2 regions of the Rhizobium sp. UGM030330-04 genome follow, and region 2 is predicted to be linked to the other one. Evidence: predicted binding sites of a transcription regulator. Region 2 holds the regulator's gene; the other holds the start of a gene.
The links. Region 2 encodes PhoB, which activates phosphate uptake and scavenging genes when phosphate is short. Its sites were predicted from a motif close to TGTCATNNANCTGTCAT; they were not measured.

Region 1 (6,792 bases), on a different contig from region 2:
CGCGGCTTCGGTCGTGTAGCTGTAGGCGACACCTGCCGCGCGCGACTGGTAATAATAGCCAAGGCCGCCGCCAATCAGCACGATGGCTGCTGCGGCATAGAGATACCGACGCGACTTTTTCTTGCGGCCGTTTCTGTTCGTTCCCAGAATCTCGCGCAGATCGGGCTGGCTGTTTTTTGAGTCGCTGCCACTGGTATTGGCGTCATTCATTCTCGTCACCCGCAAAATTCAAAATACCACAGAGGGTTGTCACCGCTCTCGGATTTGTCCATCCATCTGTCGTTCTGTATTCCTCTGATTGTGGGAAGTGACATAGCTTGCCTCAAGGGTGAAGTGAAAACTTGGTAATATTTATGATAGTTCTGGTCTGTTAGAGATAAACACCGGAAAGGCCGATGCCACCTTTAGGGCAGAGGTTTCAGCAGCGACATTCAGGACGATGATGAAATGAACGACAACGTGGTGAAGTTCCGCAAACCGGTGCCACCGAAAAAGCCGCGCGAACCGCTGGGGCCGAAAGCGAAGAAGGCGCTGGCGATTGCGGCTGTCATCGTGTTTTTCGTGGCAGTGTGGGGCTACTTCACGCTGATGGGGCAGGGGTAGGCGAGACGGCCGGCGTTGGCGCTCCTGCTTGGGGCGGAATGGACGGCGTAAGTATTCAAGACGGCCAAGACGGGTGTCTCTGGAGACGATTTGGACCTAGGGGTGGCGTCGCTGATTTTGATGACGGCTATTGGCCCATAGCGGTCATGACCTTCATACACGAAGCGGCCATTGCAGGAGGGGTTAGCTCATCTCAGGAGGGGTAGCCGGCTTCCTTTTGCATAACGATTAAGGCAGGCATCGATTACGCAGTACGGCGGTGTCCATACCAAAGCCTCCGCCACTCCTCCCGTCGCCTCCGTCAGGCAGTCGGACTATAGCACGCTAGTCGCTGTGTGGCCCTGAACGGATATCATTTGCAAGAAATTATGTTCGCTCATGCGTAGGCTACCCAGCCGCGGAAACTGATTGCTTGATAAAATTGTGTGATGCTCGTGAAACCTGCTTCCTGCAGATATTCTCGTTCTTCTTCCGGTGACCTTATGAAGGCTTTTCTCATCCCTATCTTCGCTGCGTTACGTCTATCGGCGTCCATCTGTGAAGAAGCGCCAAATTTGACATGCCGTTCGATCCAGGTTGAGTAAGCTGGTTCGCTCAATGGGAAACTGACGTGAGCTAGAACGAACGGCGAGCCCGGTCGTAGACGCTGGCGAATGCCATCAAGCGTGACCTTCCTATCCTCGGGCGAGATATGGTGGAAAACGAGCAGACATACTGCACCATCGAAAGGCCCAGCGGGTGCAACAGAGATGTTGCCATTGTGAAGAGCTGTGCGCTCACTAAGGTTTCCAATCGTTTTTTGTGCCAATGCAAGCATGTCCGATGACGGATCGACACCATCAAATTTCCAACCTGACTGCTGTTCAGACAGTGCTTTTAGCTCAAGGCCACCACCCGCACCGACCACGAGCACTCGCCCGTCCTGGGGCACCCGTTCGGCCAAAAGCAGTCCTGCCATGCGATGAAGTCCATCGAGCCCTGGAACGTTGCGTCTAGCTCCTTCGATATAATCAGCCTGCCTTCCATCAAATGTACCCACAGCGACAACTCCTTTTTTGCGTCTATCGTAACAACATAAGTTACGTAAGACGCTGGTGCAATACTTCATATCAGGACAGCGAGCACCGCGGCGACAGCTAATGGCGCAATACCGCCCAATCAACACGGCCAAGGGAGATGGAATGTATGAGAGGTTTTCGCGACAGTGTGCTTTTTCCGATCACCCTCCTGATCAGCGGCGTGGTCGTGTTTTTTCTCTTCCTCTACGTGACAGGCCACGACCCGGATGAGCGACCCCTGACGCTCGCCGAGTGGGTTATCGGCGACATGCTGATCGGACCGGGTTTCGGCTATCTCGTGAAATGGAGAAACATGAAGAATAACCGCGATACTAACGCAGACTGATCGCGCGCTGCGATCGGACCCAAACCAGTCATTCATGGATAATGTGAGAAGCGGTGGCGACCCCTGCAGGACTCGAACCTGCGACCTACTGCTTAGAAGGCAGTTGCTCTATCCAGTTGAGCTAAGGGGCCGTCATGCCGGGCAATCGATACTCCGGCAAAAACTTTGATCGTCGTGTTTCAGTGCGTCCAGGGCTGGGTGCGGTTGAAACGGAAATTATCCGTGTAGGAAACCACCTTGCGGGTCGTTTCTTTCGGCTGGATGACGCGGTATTCGATGCCCTTGCGCTGAGCATAGGCTTCGGCCTGTTCCTGCGTCTCGAATGTCAGCTTGACCTGCTGCTTCATGTCGGAGCTGGAGGTGTAGCCCATGATCGGATCGATCTTGCGCGGAACCTCGGCGTCGAATTCCAGAACCCAGACATTGGTCTTCGCCTTGCCGGATTGCATGGCGGTTTTTGCAGGGCGGTAAATCTTCGCAGACATGTTGAAACTGCTCCGGTTGGGCGGCGGGGCATGACACCCCGGATTATTCTTCACGTACCTGAATAGAATAACCAAATCGTGTCAGGAACGCTGAATTTGAAATGGACCGACTTCATGTGAGAGTCAAGACGATTATCCCGCGCTGTCCTTTGCAGCCGCCGCCGCGCCGGCGGCAGATTTCGTCGATGAGGGCCGAGGCTGAACAAAGATGAATTTCCCTGTTGCGGACTTCAGGTGAACCGTGTATTCCCCAGCCATCGCCTCGGCGGAGTGTAGCGCAGTCTGGTAGCGCATCTGGTTTGGGACCAGAGGGTCGGGAGTTCGAATCTCTCCACTCCGACCATTTTAAAGCAAAGAATCAGCTTTCCGGCGTAACCCCTTCAAAGAATTTTCCGTTCAGTCTGCAGAAGGTCCAGCCAATGTGCTCTCTGCCGTGCCGATCGTCATGACATTGCCACGCCAGGCCACCGCGCTGCCGATCCAGCTGCGGGCCCAGACGACCGGCATGATCATATCCCGGGCGATCATGGCGGGCAGCGTATAAAGGGACAGCGGCCAGCGGTTGAGGGCGACGAGCGCCAGCTCCGGGACATACATGATGGCGAGGACGGCAAAGGCGGTTGGGGCAAGGTCCAAGTCCATCATGGCAGCGGCGGCGAGTGCGAAGAGAAGCGGGGGAAGCGCGCCGGTGAGGATTTCCGGTGCGAAATATTGCGGGAAGGTCACGCGTCTCAGCCGTGCCCAGCGGGTCTGGCGCGACCAGATTTCGCCGGCGTGGCGATGGCCGAGGGGCTGTTCAAAGGGGGCGGAAACCAGATGCACCTTGCGGCCGGCATTTCTGATCAGTTTCGTCGAGGCGGCGTCCTCGGCAATTTCAGCGGCGAGTGCGCGGATGCCGCCGTGATCTTCCAGAAACGGCTTGTTCCACAACATCGACTTGCCCTGCGCGAAACCCATGCCGATCGCTTCCGCCGCATATTGCCAGCGGCCCTGCGAGCCGTTGAGGAAGGCGCATTCCACATGCGCCCAGAAGCCTGCCGGCCGCGAACCGAGCGGCGGTGAGCAGACCAGCCCGCTATCTGGCCGCCAGGCCGACATCATGGTCGCTATATAGGATTTCGGCATCAGCACGTTCGAATCGGCGAGGATGACCCATTCGTGCCGGGCCGCGCGCCAGCCCTTGACGCAATTGTTCAGCTTGGGATTGGCGCTGATGCGGTCGTCGCCGATAAGAATCTGCGCCGCGATTGCCGGGAAGGCGGCGCTCGCCCGGCGCACCTCGTCAATCACCGGATCGAATTCATCGGCGACGCAGAACAGCAATTCGTAATCCGGCCAGTCGAGCTCAAAGGCGCGCGACAGCGTCAGCGGGGTAAAGCTTTCCACCCCACGCAGGGGCACGACGATGGAGACCGGCGGTTTTTGCCGCGCAAGCATGTTGTCCGCGTCGCGACGTGTCAGCCGCCATGCGGCCAGCAGGACGCCGAGAAGATTGAAGGCAAGGAGCAGGATCGCGCAAAGGGCAAAGACAGTTTCCATGCTGGCCAGTTCCACTCCCTAGCTTCCGGCGGTCTGTCCGCCTACCGATTCCATGGAATTCGTTCCTGCCGATTATAACGTTTAGGTGACAGTTACATGTCATCATCCACGGATGGGCGGCGAGCGTGCTGTGGCAAATGGCGCTTCGGCATCTGGCCGCCGGCAAAAGAAAAGCCCTTCTCAGGGAAGGGCCCAATCCGTCACCACGGGCAATGAACTTTAGTGGATGTTCAGAATATGCGCGTGACTGCTTGCGACGAGAAACGATTCCCGGGCTTTTTCGATATCGCATTTGCCGGCGATGGCATCGAGGCAGTTTCTGCGCGCTTCTTCATATTCCGGCCCGTGTTCTTCCGGCCAGCGGTACATCAGCATGTCGAGTGCGACCAGCGGGCTGTAGATCTCCACGGCCACGCACAGCGGCAGGTGGATCGCCACCGGCTTCATCCACGAGGCGTGGTGACACGGCTCCGTTCTGTTGATCAGCATGTCATTCTCCTCCCTGTTTCACGCGCCTTCATGGCGGTTTTTACTCTCATGCGCGAAATGCCCGCCTCACGAAATGGTTCCCGATCACCTAAAATGTGATCGATCGGGGGGTTCCAATTTTGCAAGATGAATGGAAGATGAACAAACAGATGAACCGGAGATGAACAAAACCGCCTGTCAGGCGTTGTTGTGTCCATAAGAAGGAGAACGCATATGTTCAATTTGTCAGGCATTCAGGAAAGCTTCTTCGGAGACCGCATGGCCGGCGTTTGCCAGGCGATCACCTCGGCCCTGGCCTTTGAATCGGGTCTCGAAAAGTCGCGTATTTCCGCAACCGTTGAAAATGATGTGATCTATCTGGAAGGTACGGCCGATTCGGTCGAGGCGATCGACATTGCCATCAATCTTGCCGCTTCCATTTCCAACTGCCGGATTTTGAGCCATATCGAGCCGGTCTACTGAACATTGCGACAGCCGGACGGGCTTCGTCCGGCTCGTTCAGATACAACAACGCGGCAATGTCACTTCCGGTTGCCGATCTGCGCACTGCGGACCATATCGCCCGGCTTGATGCCATAACGTTTTGCAGCGCCGCCATTCAGTTCAAGCACGAATTTTACCGGACCGCGGGAGCTGATGATCGCTTCCGAATGCGGAACCGCATTTTCATGGATATGGGTGATGCGTCCGTCGCGTGCGATGAACAGCATGTCGAGCGGGATGAGGGTGTTGCGCATCCACATGGCCACATCCCGTGCCTCACCGAAATCGAACAGCATCCCATTTTCCGGCGGCATGGACTTGCGGAACATCAGGCCCTGCTCGCGCTGGGCATTGTCGAGCGCCAGTTCGGCAACGAAGTCGTGGGTTTTACCGGAAGCGGTTTCGACCGTCAGCGGTTCGGACGAGAATGTCTGCCGTTCCTGGGACTGGGCGGTGCCGGCGAGGGTGAAAAAAAGAAGCGCCATGACGGCGCTTTTCACCATGGCACGCAGGGCGGCCATCAATGCGACATCCCGATGGAAGCGGGGTTGTCGGGATGGATTTCCGCGGCCATCAGGCCCTTGTCGCCATCACCATAACGCACCAGCACCACCTGGCCGGGACGAAGCTCCGTCAGGCCGAAACGGCGCAGCGTTTCCATATGCACGAAAATATCTTCCGTTCCTTCGCCGCGCGTCAGGAAGCCGAAACCCTTGGTACGGTTGAACCACTTGACGATGGCGCGCTCCAGCCCGCTGGACGGCGTCACCTGCACATGGGTGCGCACCGGCGGCAGCTGCGAAGGGTGAACGGCGGTCGACTGGTCCATGGACAGGATGCGGAAAGCCTGGAAGCCGCGGTCGCGCCGCTGGATGAGGGCGACGATGCGCGTACCTTCGAGGATAGTCTGGTATCCGTCACGGCGCAGGCAGGAGACGTGCAGCAGCACATCCTGCGTGCCGTTGTCAGGCACGATGAAGCCGAAACCCTTGGCGACGTCGAACCACTTCACGACGCCGGTGATTTCGGTCAGGTCCACGGCATCGCCCGAAAGGTCCTCGAGATCGACTATCGTCTTCGATGACATCCTATCAGCCATATCCTGCCAACCCCTCGATTACGCGCCATACATCGGTCAACTGATTCCTGTGCGCCAGATTAACATCTTGGTAACGGTTCGACGCAAGCCCTAGTTTTTGATTTGCGCAGCTGCTTTTATGTCGCGGTCCTTGTCCGGGGCTTGCCATCTGGCGTTTAGTGCCCCCGGACCCGTGTATTGGAGAGGAAGAAAATGCGGTATCTGCACACGATGGTTCGCGTCAAAGACCTTGGCGAATCACTGAAATTCTATTGCGACCTGCTGGGTCTTACGGAAATACGCCGAATCGAAAACGAAAAAGGCCGATTCACTCTGGTTTTTCTTGCCGCGCGCGACGACATTGCTGCGGCGAAGGAAAAAAAGGCGCCGAGCCTCGAACTCACCTATAACTGGGATACCGAGGATTACACCGGCGGCCGCAATTTCGGCCATCTGGCTTACGAAGTCGACAATATCTACGACTTCTGCGCCAGGCTTCAGCAGAATGGCATCGTGATCAACCGGCCGCCGCGCGACGGGCACATGGCCTTCGTCCGTTCGCCTGACGGTATTTCCTTCGAGATTCTGCAGAAGGGCGAAAGCCTCGCACCAGCCGAACCGTGGATATCTATGCAGAATAGCGGTTCCTGGTAAGGGATTTTCCCGGCCAGCAGCGGCGTTTTCGGGCGCTCTTGCCTTGTCCCAACGGGA
Region 2 (6,792 bases):
AATATGGATGAGGGGCGCGGCTTGCCGCGCCCCTCGTTTCGCTCCGGTGCCTTTCCGCTTCGGCGATTGTCTCCGGTTGACAGTTCCCATCCATCGCCGTCCACATGATTGTTTATGGATTACAGATGGATAGGATGTATCAACCTTGACGCTTGCCAGACTTTGATACAGTCAGACGGCAAGCATCTCCGGATGGTCCAGCGGTCTCGTTTTGATGACTTTTTGATTTGCCCGATATCGCACCGTGCTCTTGAGGCACGCCGAGGGAACTCTAATGAACACATCGATCCTTTTGCTGATACTGGCGCTGATCGGCATCGGCAGTTATCTGCTCGGTAGCCGCCGTGCCGTTGCCCTGTCTGGCGGGCGCCCCGCCAGCATGCATTCCCGCGCCGGTTATCACGGTTCTTATGCAGTTGTCTGGGCGGTTTTGCCCGCGGCGTTCATTCTCGGTGCCTGGCTCATTGTCAGCCCGCTGATCGTCACCTCGGCGGTACGCGGCAATTTTCCTGAAGACGTGCGCGCCCTGCCTGAAGCCCAGCAGAGCCTGACCTATGGCATGGTGACCTCCATCGCCCGCGGCCTGCAGCGGCTGACGGCGGAGGAAACCGCACAGGCCGATGCGGATACGGCTGCGGTAAGGCCGCTTCTGGCATCCAAGGGCGTGGCGATCGCCGGCGACCCTGAGCGTTTCATGGTCGATGCCGCCCATACGCTGAACGCCATGACCTCCACCAGCCGCATCGCCATGATCGCCATCGTTCTGGTGACTGCGCTTGGAGGCGCCGCCTATGCGCTGCGTTCGATTGCTCCGCGCTTCCGGGCGCGCAACAAGGTCGAGAGGGTTATTCTCGCTTCGCTGCTCGTCGCCTCGTCCATCGCGATCCTGACGACGATCGGTATCGTCCTGTCGATGCTGACGGAAGCCATCCAGTTCTTCACCATGGTTCCGGCGCACCAGTTCTTCTTTGGAACGGTGTGGGATCCGCGTTTTGCGGCGGCTGGTGCAACGGACTCGTCCGGCCAGTTCGGTCTGATCCCGCTTCTCGCCGGCACGCTCTATATCGGTTTCGTCGCCATGCTGGTTGCCGTGCCGGTCGGCCTGTTTTCGGCGATCTACATGTCGGAATACGCCTCGCCGCGGCTGCGCTCGGTGGCGAAGCCGTTGCTCGAGGTGCTCGCGGGCATTCCCACGATTGTCTACGGCTTCTTCGCGCTGACGACGGTCGGGCCTTTCCTCAGAGACATTTCCACGCAGATCAGCGGTCTCACGACGGGCAACTACGCCAATTTCATCCAGGCACAGAGCGTCATCACCGCCGGCTTCGTCATGGGTATCATGCTGATCCCCTATGTCTCGTCGCTGTCGGACGATATCATCACCGCCGTGCCGCGTTCGCTGCGCGACGGTTCGCTCGGCCTTGGCGCCACGCGGTCTGAAACCATCAAGAAGGTCATCGTTCCCGCCGCTCTTCCCGGCATCGTCGGCGCGGTTCTGATGACGGCATCGCGTGCGATCGGCGAAACCATGATCGTGGTTCTCGCCGCCGGTGTTGCAGCCCGCCTGCAGCTCAATCCGTTCGAACCGATGACCACGGTGACGGTCAAGATCGTCAGCCAGCTGACCGGCGACCTTGAATTCACCTCGCCGCAGACGCTGGTTGCCTTCGCGCTCGGCATCACGCTTTTCGCCATCACGCTTTGCCTGAATATCTACGCGCTTTACATCGTGCGCAAATACCGGGAGCAATATGAATGACCGACATCGTTTCTCCCGCAGCCGGCGCCGCCGTCAACAAGGCCACCCGCCGTGATATCGGCATCAAGCGCCGCTATGCCGCCGAACGTCGCTTCCGTGCTTACGGAATGGCAGCGATTTCCTTCGGTCTCATCTTTCTCTTCCTGCTGCTTTTCTCGGTGGTCTCCAAGGGTTACACCGCCTTCCAGCAGACGATGATCACCGTTCCGGTCGAGTTCTCAGAACAGATCATCGATCCGAAAAATGAGCGCGCCACCAACCCGGCGAAGCTGATGACGGCGAATTATCCCGTCATTGCCCGTGATGCGGTCGCCAAGGTTCTTGGTGTTGCGCCGACGGATCGTGCCGGTCTTCGTGCCGTCAACCTCCTGATCTCGGACAGCGTGCGCACGCAGCTTCGCGACATCGTCGTCGCCGATCCCGCCGTCATTGGCACAACGCGCACCGTCACGCTTCTGGCGTCGGGCGACGTCGACAGCGCCTTCAAGGGCCAGGTCGACCTGACGGCGGATGAAGCCAATCGCCGTATCTCGAACCAGCAGCTCGGCTGGATGAACCAGCTCGCCGAAAGCGGCCAGCTCGGCAAGCACTTCAACACCGGCATCTTCGTCAACGGCGCTTCGAGCCGTCCGGAAGCGGCGGGTGTGGGCGTGGCGCTGATCGGCTCCTTTTACATGATGCTGATCGTGCTGGTGTTGTCGCTGCCGATCGGTGTCGCAGCCTCGATCTATCTCGAGGAGTTCGCGCCGAAGAACCGTCTGACGGACCTCATCGAGGTGAACATCAACAATCTCGCGGCTGTTCCCTCCATCGTTTACGGTCTGCTTGGCCTCTCCGTCTTCATCAACTTCATGGGCTTTCCCCGTTCGGCCTCGCTGGTCGGCGGCCTTGTCCTGACGCTGATGACCCTGCCGACGATCATCATCGCCACGCGCGCGGCATTAAAAGCCGTGCCGCCGTCGATCCGTGCGGCGGCGCTCGGCCTTGGCGCTTCAAAGATGCAGACGATCTTCCACCACGTCCTGCCGCTCGCCATGCCCGGCATTCTGACCGGCACCATCATCGGCCTCGCCCACGCGCTGGGCGAAACGGCGCCGCTGCTCTTGATCGGCATGGTGGCATTCGTTGCGAATTACCCGACAACGCCGATGGATCCGTCCACGGCACTGCCGGTGCAGATTTACATGTGGGCGAACGAAGCGGAACGCGCCTTTGTCGAAAGAACATCTGGCGCTATCATCATCCTGCTTTTGTTCCTCATCGTCATGAATGTTGGCGCAATCCTGTTGCGTCGCCGCTTTGAACGGCGCTGGTAGAGGGAGATTGAGCAATGAACATGTTGTCGGAAGCAGCAGTTGAAAAGGCGCTGGACAAGAAAATGAATGAAGTTTCATACAAGATGATCGGCAAGGATGTTTCGGTTTATTACGGCGAGAAGCGTGCGCTTTACGACGTGAACCTCAACGTCCGCGAAAACACGGTGACCGCGCTGATCGGCCCGTCCGGTTGCGGCAAGTCCACATTCCTTCGGACGCTCAATCGCATGAACGACACGATCGATGGCTGCCGGGTCACTGGCAAGATCACGCTCGACACCGACGATATCTACGACCAGGCGATCGATGTGGTTGAGCTGCGCGCGCGCGTCGGCATGGTGTTCCAGAAGCCGAACCCGTTTCCGAAGTCGATTTACGAGAACATCTCCTACGGCCCGCGCATCCATGGTCTGGCCCGCAACAAGGCGGATATGGATCAGATCGTCGAACACAGCCTGCAGAAGGCCGGCCTGTGGAACGAGGTCAAGGATCGTCTCCAGGAGTCCGGCACCGGCCTTTCCGGTGGCCAGCAGCAGCGCCTTTGCATCGCACGCGCGGTTGCCGTCAGCCCGGAAGTGATCCTGATGGACGAGCCCTGCTCGGCGCTCGATCCGATCGCGACCGCCAAGGTCGAGGAGCTCATCCACGAACTGCGCGCCAACTATACGATTGTCATCGTCACGCACTCCATGCAGCAGGCAGCGCGTGTTTCCCAGCGCACAGCCATGTTCCACCTTGGTCATCTTGTCGAGGAAAACGAAACGGACAAGATGTTCACCAATCCGGATGACCAGCGCACGCAGGACTACATCATGGGCCGCTTCGGCTGATTTCCGGCCGGCGCTTTATCGAAACCGAACAAGACTGGTGCCTCTGCCGTGCCCGCTGGTGTGCACGTGCATGAAGGCCAAGCCGGAGGATCAGACCGTGACACAGACAACGACCCATTCGCATATTCTGTCCGCCTATGACGAGGAATTGAAGTTCCTGACCCGCCGCATCGCCGAAATGGGCGGTCTGGCCGAGCAGATGTGCGCAGATGCGGTGCGCGCGCTCGTCAATTCCGATGCTGCCCTGGCGCAGAAAGTCATTTCCGATGACACGATCCTCGACCATTCCGAGCGTGAGATCGGCGACAAGGCCATCGTCACCATCGCCAGAAGACAGCCCGTTGCGGCCGATCTTCGCGAAATCATCGGCACCCTGCGTATCGCCGGTGATCTCGAGCGTGTTGGCGACCTCGGCAAGAACACCGCCAAGCGGGTGATCGCGGTTGCCGGCACCGGCGTGCCGCGCAAGCTTGCTCGCGGCATCGAACACCTGTCCGAACTGGCGCTGGTGCAGCTCAAGGAAGTGCTCGACGTCTATTCGACACGTTCCGCCGAGAAGGCCAATGCCATTCGCGAGCGTGATGAAGAAATCGACGCCATGTATACGTCGCTCTTCCGCGAGCTTCTGACCTACATGATGGAAGATCCGCGCAACATCACCACCTGCACGCATCTCCTGTTCTGCGCCAAGAACATCGAGCGTATCGGCGACCATGCCACCAATATCGCCGAGACGATTTATTACATGACCACCGGCAGTCAGCCGGAGGGAGAGCGTCCGAAGGACGACAGTTCCAACACGCTCGGTTCGGTGACCGAGTAACAGACAAGCAGAAGCTTGTGGAGTTAGTATATGGTGCCCAAGATTGCAGTTGTGGAAGACGAGGAAGCGCTGAGCGTCCTGCTTCGTTACAATCTCGAGGCTGAGGGATACGACGTCGACACGATACCCCGTGGAGACGAAGCGGAAATCCGGCTGCAGGAACGTATTCCTGATCTGCTCATCCTGGATTGGATGCTGCCCGGGGTTTCCGGCATCGAACTGTGCCGGCGGCTGAGAATGCGGCCGGAAACCGAGCGGCTGCCCATCATCATGCTGACGGCGCGCGGTGAAGAAAGCGAGCGCGTTCGCGGTCTTGCCACCGGTGCGGACGATTATGTCGTGAAGCCGTTCTCGACGCCGGAGCTCATGGCCCGCGTCAAGGCGATGCTGCGTCGGGCTCGCCCCGAGGTTCTCTCATCGGTGCTGAAATGCGGCGATATTGAGCTGGATCGCGAAACCCATCGCGTTCATCGCAAAAGCCGCGAAGTGCGCCTCGGCCCGACGGAATTCCGCCTGCTGGAATTCCTGATGACCTCTCCGGGCCGAGTGTTTTCCCGCTCGCAACTGCTGGATGGCGTCTGGGGTCACGATATCTATGTCGATGAACGCACTGTCGACGTGCATGTCGGCCGTCTGCGCAAGGCACTCAATTTTTCGCATATGCAGGATGTCATCCGCACCGTGCGCGGTGCCGGATATTCCATGGAAGCCTGACCGCAGCCGAACTGAAGGCCTCGGTCAGGATACATTCGCCCAAAATTGAAAGGCCCGATACCATTGCGGTGTCGGGCCTTTCGATTTTGGACTTTTCTCGAAAGCGGCATCTCAATCTTCGGAGCGCACGATCGACGACCGGTTGATATCCGGATTGTGGCGCGATGTCTGACGGCGATGGAGGAAAGGGCCGGTACTCCATTGGTGCATCGCTCCCCGGAACGGGCCTGCCTTTGCCATAAAAAAACGGGCCCGAAGGCCCGTAGTTTTTGAGTGCTGAATGCGTGCCGCAACACTCAAGCCTTGCGGCGCTCGCTCACCGGCTGGTAGGCGAGTTTCGCATGGAACTTGCAATAGGGCGAAGATTCCAGCGCTTCACAACCGCAGAAATGGAAATCATCCTTCAGCGGATCGCCAACCGGCCATTTGCAGGTGCGCTCCGTCAGTTCCGTCAGCGTCAGGCGGCGGGAAATCGGCGTAACGACGTTTCTGGAGGGAGCGTAATCGAGAACTTCAGCGGTCTCGATGTCGATCTCCTCATGGAGAGCCGTTGCCGCGTTCGAGCGGTTCAGAGCCCGTGCCGGTGCCGCGCTGACGCGAGCCGCGAAATTCGTTGCGCGCGGGGCAGGGGCGGCGGTGCGCTTAGGCGCGGAGCGCGCCGACGTGACCGGGCCGCCAGCCTTGACGCGTCCCGGCAGGTTGAGGCGATGCACCTTGCCGATCACGGCGTTGCGGCTGACGCCGCCCAGCTGTGCTGCTATCTGGCTGGCGCTCAGTCCTTCGGCCCACAATTTCTTGAGTTTCTCGACCCGCTCGTCTGTCCAGTTCATGCCGCTTCTCCGCTTGTCGCGTATATTTCGACAGAATCCCTCTCCGTCTCGCGAGACATGCCGCGAGCGTGGTTTCCGCCGGATTTTAGGTGACTAGTTCCGCCGCAATGCAGTCTAGTAATTAGCGATTAACCTAGTGCCAGCCCGACTCCGTGGCAAGAGTCGCGGGAATCATCTGGAATCGATTTTCCGGTTTTCCCCAACTTGCTGGCGAGTTGAGTCTGAAAGGCAACACCTTGGGGCTCGGCTGCGGCCACATACTAATGCTTGAGAAGCCCGGGAAACGCGGACTTTTGTTGACATCGGCAAGCGAAGTGACAATAGTGCCCCTGCCGCCGCAAGGCGGCATTTTTGATTTTCAGGCGAGGGATAACCCTCGAAGCCTATTGACAACCGTCTGACAGCGCATCCGCGCAAGGAGTGATACAGCCATGGCCGAAGCCGCCGCGCCATTGTTCGATACATTTGCAAGAGCCCCCCTGCGTTTCGAGCGCGGCGAAGGCGTCTGGCTGTTCACGGA

Region 1: the regulator PhoB is predicted to act here: its motif matches at 4,117-4,133, upstream of N434_RS07635 (ceramide glucosyltransferase).

The regions. Positions count from the first base shown of each region.
Region 1 covers NZ_QKML01000004.1:123,976-130,767, forward strand. The annotation lists gene N434_RS07600 (efflux RND transporter periplasmic adaptor subunit) at 1-210, opposite strand, end outside; gene N434_RS07605 (hypothetical protein) at 448-603, shown strand; gene N434_RS07610 (class I SAM-dependent methyltransferase) at 980-1,561, opposite strand; gene N434_RS07615 (hypothetical protein) at 1,789-2,007, shown strand; tRNA gene N434_RS07620 (tRNA-Arg) at 2,062-2,138, opposite strand; gene N434_RS07625 (ETC complex I subunit) at 2,187-2,492, opposite strand; tRNA gene N434_RS07630 (tRNA-Pro) at 2,759-2,835, shown strand; gene N434_RS07635 (ceramide glucosyltransferase) at 2,889-4,031, opposite strand; gene N434_RS07640 (DUF982 domain-containing protein) at 4,251-4,520, opposite strand; gene N434_RS07645 (BON domain-containing protein) at 4,734-4,982, shown strand; gene N434_RS07650 (DUF192 domain-containing protein) at 5,042-5,524, opposite strand; gene N434_RS07655 (cold-shock protein) at 5,524-6,102, opposite strand; gene N434_RS07660 (VOC family protein) at 6,295-6,735, shown strand.
Region 2 covers NZ_QKML01000001.1:223,875-230,666, reverse strand. The annotation lists gene N434_RS01150 (substrate-binding domain-containing protein) at 1-2, shown strand, start outside; gene pstC (phosphate ABC transporter permease subunit PstC) at 275-1,759, shown strand; gene pstA (phosphate ABC transporter permease PstA) at 1,756-3,075, shown strand; gene pstB (phosphate ABC transporter ATP-binding protein PstB) at 3,090-3,905, shown strand; gene phoU (phosphate signaling complex protein PhoU) at 4,003-4,728, shown strand; gene phoB (phosphate regulon transcriptional regulator PhoB) at 4,759-5,442, shown strand; gene N434_RS01120 (GcrA family cell cycle regulator) at 5,739-6,272, opposite strand; gene N434_RS01110 (aspartate aminotransferase family protein) at 6,704-6,792, shown strand, end outside.